2 regions of the Companilactobacillus sp. y65-5 genome follow, and region 1 is predicted to be linked to the other one. Evidence: predicted binding sites of a transcription regulator. Region 1 holds the regulator's gene; the other holds the start of a gene.
The links. The regulator LexA, encoded in region 1, represses DNA repair genes until DNA is damaged. The targets are predictions, from matches to a motif close to CNAACANNTGTTNG.

Region 1 (3,433 bases):
CAAGAATAATTACCTTGTATCCCATCTCTTTAGCAGAAAATGCCATCATCTGTCCTAATTGACCACCACCGATAATTCCTATCGTTGAGCCTGAAAGAGATTGATTATTCAAGATTCTTCCCACTTTCTACTGATTTATCGTGCATTTGTTTTTGATAAGCTAACAAGTTACTAGCATATTGTTCATTTTGTAATGCACAGATCTTCGTAGCTAAAATGGCTGCGTTGGTAGCACCCGCATCACCAATTGCCACCGTAGCAACAGGTACACCACTCGGCATTTGCACTATTGATAAGAGGGAATCCATGCCTTTCAACGCCTTAGATTTAACTGGTACGCCGATTACTGGAAGAATGGTCGATGAGGCAACCATACCCGGTAAATGGGCTGCTCCACCAGCTCCTGCGATAATAACCTTAAAATGATTCTTAGCAGCCCCAGTCGCAAAATCGAGCATCTCTTGAGGCATTCTATGAGCGGAAATAACTTTTACTTCATAGCTGACTTCCAATTGTTCCAATGTCTCAATAGTTTTTTTCATTGTACTCATATCTGAAATAGAACCCATAATTACTGCAACATCATTCATTGTTTATTTACCCTTTCCAAGTAGTAATCAAAGTTTATCAGCTATTTTTTCTTTTTTCAAGCTAAAGACGTACATTATTATCTATTAATTTAATAAATATTCGTGAATTCGTTTTGAAAAATAAAATTTTAAATAATATCAATCCAAAAGTTCGGCATATATTATACATTTTGTATTGAATACAAAAAAATAGATAGAGCAAAACTAATGAGTAGTTTTGCTCTATCTATTTCAAAATTAAAAGTGATAACTTTATTTTTTGCTGTTTTCTTTCTTTTGTTGTGCTTTCATTGAGCTCATCAATTGATTTAACTTCTTTTGTGAAGGCTTTTGTCCCATTTGCGCCATCATTTGTTTAATCATATCAGGGCTAATTGGTGGATTATCTTCGAAGTATTTCTTCATATACCATCTTGCGGCAAAGAAACCGATAATCAATCCAACTAACAAAGCCAAAACTCCAACTGCGATTGTTATTCCCATATCTAATTTTCACCCTTTCCATACATCTTATAATGATACAAAAAAATTAATGCAATTAAAAGACTAATCGTCACGTAATCCCTTTTTGCGTTGAATTTCTTTAACTTTGTTTGGAGTAACTTCCTTTCCCTCTTTATCATAAACACGCATCAATTCAATTTGTGATCTAAAGCTGGCACGAAAATTTTCTAAATATTCTTTACGAAGTACAGCTTGTTGTTCTTCCTCTTCGTGAGTCAATCCTTCTTCTTTGGATTTCTTTGCTAGTTTGTTAATTTTAGCAATAAGTTCTTCTTGTTCTTTCATTCTTACCAATCTCCTAATTATACCGAACACTTGTTTGAATTTATATCATCATTCTGATACAATCTAAATAAGATACTAACAATGAGGTGTTCTAATGTCAAAAGTTGAGGGCTCTAAACAATCCCAAATTTTACAGTGCATCCATGATTATTTAGACGACCATGGATATCCACCAACAGTCAGAGAAATCTGTGAAGCAGTTGACCTATCATCTACATCAACCGTTCATGGACATTTATCTCGTCTTGAAAAAAAAGGTTATTTACAACGCGATCCTACTAAGCCTAGAGCAATTGAATTAACAGTTGCTGGATTAAACTCTATCGGTGTTAAATCAAAGCAAATTCCAATTTTGGGTGCTGTTGCAGCTGGTCAACCAATTACTGCTGAGCGTAACCCTGAAGGTTACTTCCCAATCCCACCTGACTTGAATCGTAACTCTGGCGAATTATTCATGCTAGATATTCACGGTGAAAGTATGATAAATGCCGGTATCTTTGATGGTGACCAAGTGATTGTTCACGAACAAAATACTGCTAATAATGGTGAAATCGTCATTGCAATGAATGAAGATATTGAAGCAACTTGCAAGAGATTTTACAGTGAAAATGGACATTATCGTCTACAACCTGAAAACGACACTATGGATCCAATCATCCTTGACAATGTCGAAGTCCTTGGTAAGGTTGTTGGATTATATCGTTCACAAATATTTTAATTCTAAGATGATCTCATGATCATCTTTTTTTGTCTCAAAAATAACAATTTGACGACCTCGATCTTATTATCTCTACGCCCTCTGCGGCAATAACATCGAAAGCCCTTGAGTCTTAAAAGCAAACCAAAGTGATATCCAAGCATTTTTGGTACGTTTTACAGACTTACCTGACGCAATCCGCCTCATTTGCATCTCGTAATAGCTTAAACCTATATAGGAACCAGCTTTTTTATCCAAAGACATGATACCAGTGCTTAACATCTCAATGTCGATCGACTTGAAAGTTCCATTCTCAGCTTGATTTGGCAGGTCTGGAATCAAGGCAATGGCTCTGGCTAATCCGATCATATCGGTCTCATGGTTAACAAGTGCCCGTTCCATACCATCGATACTTCGAAAGCCACCGGTTACGATGATAGGCGTATCGATGCCTTCTTTTGCCTTTGCAGCATAATCAATGAAAAATGCGCCTTGTTTATTGCTACCTTGAACCATCGTATTTTCGTAATTGCCACCAGAAATTTCGATTAAGTCAACACCTAAATCAGCCATTTTGTGAATCACCTCGATCGAGTCACCCTCACTAAATCCTCCTGCTTTAAAATCAGATGAATTAATTTTCAATGCAATTGGAAATATTTGCCCGACTTTCTCCCGAATCGCTTGATAGACTTCTACGATTATACGCATACGATTTTCCAATGAACCACCATATTGGTCGGTTCGAATGTTTGAAATTGGAGATAAGAACTGGCTCAACAAGTACCCATGGGCTGCATGGATCTCAACACCACCGAATCCGGCTTTTTTAACGATCGCTGCTGAATTAGCAAAGCGTTGAACGATTGCGTTTATTTCAGATACGGTCAATGACCTTGGTTTATTAAATGCAAAAGCATTTGGACCTTCCAATGCGACTGCACTGGGACCTACTGGTTGCGAGCTGACATGTTTTGGAGACTGTCTACCTGGATGATTTAATTGAATCCATGTTTGAGTACTATTAATTTTCCCGGCATCGGCCCAGCGCGATAACATTTCTAAACCTCGTTCATCTTCAATCACGACATTTCCTTTTTCTCCAAGTGCGGTGGAATCGATCATTACATTTCCAGTAATCAGTAATCCCGCTCCACCTTTTGCCCAATTACGATACAAATTGACAATTTCATCTGTAGGCCGACAATTTTTATCTCCCAGTACTTCGCTCATAGCTGGTTTAACAAAACGATTCTTCAAAACTACGCCATTCTTAAGTTTAAGCGGTTGAAACAACATTTTTTTTGACATTTACATTCATCCTCTAATTTCTTTTGATTTTAGGTTTAAACATTTG
Region 2 (3,433 bases), on a different contig from region 1:
AACACATTGAGGAAGAGATTTAAGCATTTATCTAAGCAATTAACATCAATATCTATTGATGAAATAATCGTGCTATTAGGGTTTCCCGCTGACTGGCATAACAAAGATGCAATACGTCAAGTGAAATAGGTACTGTTAAATTTGCACTAGGCCCTGTCAAGTTGACAGGTGAACTAATATAAAATTTTATTCGTTTCTAAGCGGCTTCATTCTAGTATTCATCTGGAGTGAGGCCGTTTCTTTGTTCTGAACAATTATGATGGTTGAAGTATTCGATTCCTTCTTCAACTAGCTTTATCAGATCTTCGTAGGCCTTAGCTGGCGGATAGCGATCCATCCAGTGTAGTTTAAATTCATTCCACCAGCAGCGCTCCATTGGCGAATTATCGTAAGGCGTCCCTGATCGAGACATACTGCGTGTCGCATCGTAACGACTAATAAAATTGTTGAAGGCACCTGATGTGTAGGCTGACTCACGATCCGTGTGGATAAGTGGGTGGGCGTTCTCAACGCTATCAGATGCACGTGAAATACCTCTATCTCCGCAACTGAGGTTTCGGTGACACTGAGTTTATGCGCTAAGAGACGACGACCATAAAGATCTAAAACGCCACTCACCCGAATCTTTTGCTCACCATTTAAGCGTACTTTCATTGATTCCGTGCTGTCTTGCATAAGTGGCTCTTGGAGGCCTGACTGTTGATAATCCCTCCAAGGAGCCCAATTAGCTTGAGCTTCTCAAGGGCCGAGAACCTAGGCATACAAAAATCCCTCCATAGTCGTCAAATGAATTATTGTATTTCATCTGACGGCTATGGAGGGATTATCGCAAAATTAATGATCGTTTTTTTGTTGTCGTTTATATCTCAATCCAATAGGTACTAAATTTTCTGTACCTTTCAATAAACGTTTTATATTAGGGATGTGCCGAATATAGATGATTACCGTGACTGTTGCCGCCACTGCGGTTAAAATCCAATCATGTAGGAATAGTGACGCAATCGTGAAGAACAGTACGGTAGTTAAACTGGCGACACTGACCATACTAGTTACATAGACGATGGTTGCCAATACGATAAAACAAATTACGAACAGTAGTGGATTGTATGCTAATAAGATACCGGCACTCGTCGCAACAGCTTTACCACCACGGAATTTAAGGAAAATTGAAAAGACATGTCCGATGACCGCAAATACGCCAATGAACAATACCCAATGATGATCTAGTCCAAAAAAGACAGGCATCAAAGCTCCTAGAGTCCCTTTTAAAATGTCGACGATCAGTACGCCTGTTCCAGCATATGGTCCGAATACACGATAGGCATTAGTAGTTCCGACGTTTCCGCTACCGTATTCAAAAATATTTTTATGGAAAAATATCTTTCCAACTATGTATGCGGTTGGAAAAGAGCCGATTAAGTAAGCTAAAATTGCACAAATGAGAAGTTTCATATAAAAATCACTCTCTAAGTTTTATTTTTTGGTATATTGTAACTCTAAGGTATTTTTATTTCGAATAACAAATACCAACTTAGACATTATCTACTAAAACCACTAAAAAGTAAAAGTTTAAAAATCGAACATATGTTCCAAACTTTTTCTGGGATGTTAAGATATAGTGATATAATAGTAAAATGTCGAGCTAGTAATTAATAAAAAAGGAATGATATAAATGCCAAAATCATCTTATGATGATTCGTCAATTCAGATTTTGGAAGGCTTAGAGGCCGTCCGAAAAAGACCAGGTATGTACATCGGTTCAACCGATTCACGTGGATTACATCATTTGGTTTATGAGATTGTTGATAATGCAGTTGACGAAGCTCTATCAGGATTTGGAAAAGAAATAAACGTAACTATCAACCATGATGGTAGTATAACAGTTATTGACCATGGTCGTGGGATGCCAACGGGAATGCACTCGAGTGGTAAACCTACGATAGAGGTTATCCTAACGGTATTGCACGCTGGTGGTAAATTCTCTGAGAACAGTTATAAGACATCCGGTGGACTACATGGGGTTGGTTCCTCAGTAGTTAACGCCTTGTCTGAATGGATGACTGTACGTGTTGTACGTGACCACAAAGTATACGAAGAAAGATTCGAAAATGGTGGTCATCCAGTTGGGACGCTCAAAAAAACAGGAACAACTAAGGAAGACAATGGAACTGCCATTAGCTTCAAGCCAGATGCAAGTATTTTTCAAACAACCAAATACAGTTATGATACTTTAGCCGAAAGATTACGCGAATCGGCTTTTCTGCTCAAAGGGGTTAAATTCACCATCACTGATAAACGTGGTGAAGAAGAAAAAAATGATGTTTTCCATTACGAGGATGGAATCCAATCATTCGTTAAGTATTTGAACGAAGATAAAGATACGGTTGGTGGAATATTCTATATCGAGGGAACGAATTCCGATATGGAGATAGAGTTTTCCGGACAATATAACGATGGCTATTCAGAGAACATTATCTCATTTGTAAATAATGTTAGAACAGCTGATGGTGGGACTCACGAATCTGGTATGAAGTCTGGTCTTACTAAGGCTTTTAATGATTATGCCAGAAAAGTTGGATTGCTCAAGGAAAACAGTAAGAACCTCGAAGGTAGCGATGTTCGTGAAGGACTATCTGCAATAATTTCAGTCCGTATTCCGGAAGAAATTTTGCAATTTGAGGGTCAGACAAAAGGCAAGCTAGGAACTCCACAAGCTAGATCAGCCGTTGATCAATTAGTTTACGAACAGATGAGCTTTTATTTGATGGAGAATGGGGAACAGGCCCAAACTCTCGTAAAGAAGTCTCTGAAGGCGCGTGAGGCACGTGAGGCTGCTAGAAAAGCACGTGAAACTAGTCGAAATGGTAAGAAAAACAAAAAGACCGATGGTCTGTTATCTGGTAAATTAACTCCGGCTCAATCAAAGAATGCCTCTAAGAATGAATTATTCTTGGTCGAAGGTGATTCAGCTGGTGGTTCAGCCAAACAAGGTAGAGATCGTAAGTTTCAAGCAATCCTACCATTGCGTGGAAAGGTCTTGAATACTCAAAAGGCAAAGCTTGAAGAGATATACAAAAATGAAGAGATCAATACGATGATTTATACTATCGGAGCAGGTGTCGGTGCTGACTTTAAGTTGGAAGACAGTAATTATGACAAGGTCATTATTATGACCGATGCCGATGATGATGGCTCTCATATTCAAATTTTGTTGCTGACATTCTTCTATCGCTACATGAGACCACTAGTTGATGCTGGACATGTTTATATTGCTTTACCACCTTTGTACAAGCTACAAAAGGGTAAGGGCGAGAAGACTAAAATGAAATATTGCTGGACTCCTGAAGAATTAAAGAATTCTATCAAGGAAATGGGCAAAGGATACGAATTACAAAGGTTTAAGGGACTAGGCGAAATGAACGCTGACCAGTTG

Region 2: parE (DNA topoisomerase IV subunit B) is a predicted target of LexA. The motif match lies at 1,578-1,591, and genes of this name have one in related genera.

What each region holds. Positions count from the first base shown of each region.
Region 1 covers NZ_BAAJOA010000004.1:212,844-216,276, reverse strand. Annotated here, with positions in the region: gene purK (5-(carboxyamino)imidazole ribonucleotide synthase) at 1-112, opposite strand, end outside; gene purE (5-(carboxyamino)imidazole ribonucleotide mutase) at 105-590, opposite strand; gene AC27FM_RS09125 (YneF family protein) at 843-1,073, opposite strand; gene AC27FM_RS09120 (DUF896 domain-containing protein) at 1,137-1,379, opposite strand; gene lexA (transcriptional repressor LexA) at 1,474-2,097, shown strand; gene AC27FM_RS09110 (NADH:flavin oxidoreductase/NADH oxidase family protein) at 2,170-3,387, opposite strand.
Region 2 covers NZ_BAAJOA010000001.1:273,986-277,418, reverse strand. Annotated here, with positions in the region: gene AC27FM_RS01440 (Abi family protein) at 1-129, shown strand, start outside; gene AC27FM_RS01435 (hypothetical protein) at 212-412, opposite strand; gene plsY (glycerol-3-phosphate 1-O-acyltransferase PlsY) at 835-1,452, opposite strand; gene parE (DNA topoisomerase IV subunit B) at 1,673-3,433, shown strand, end outside.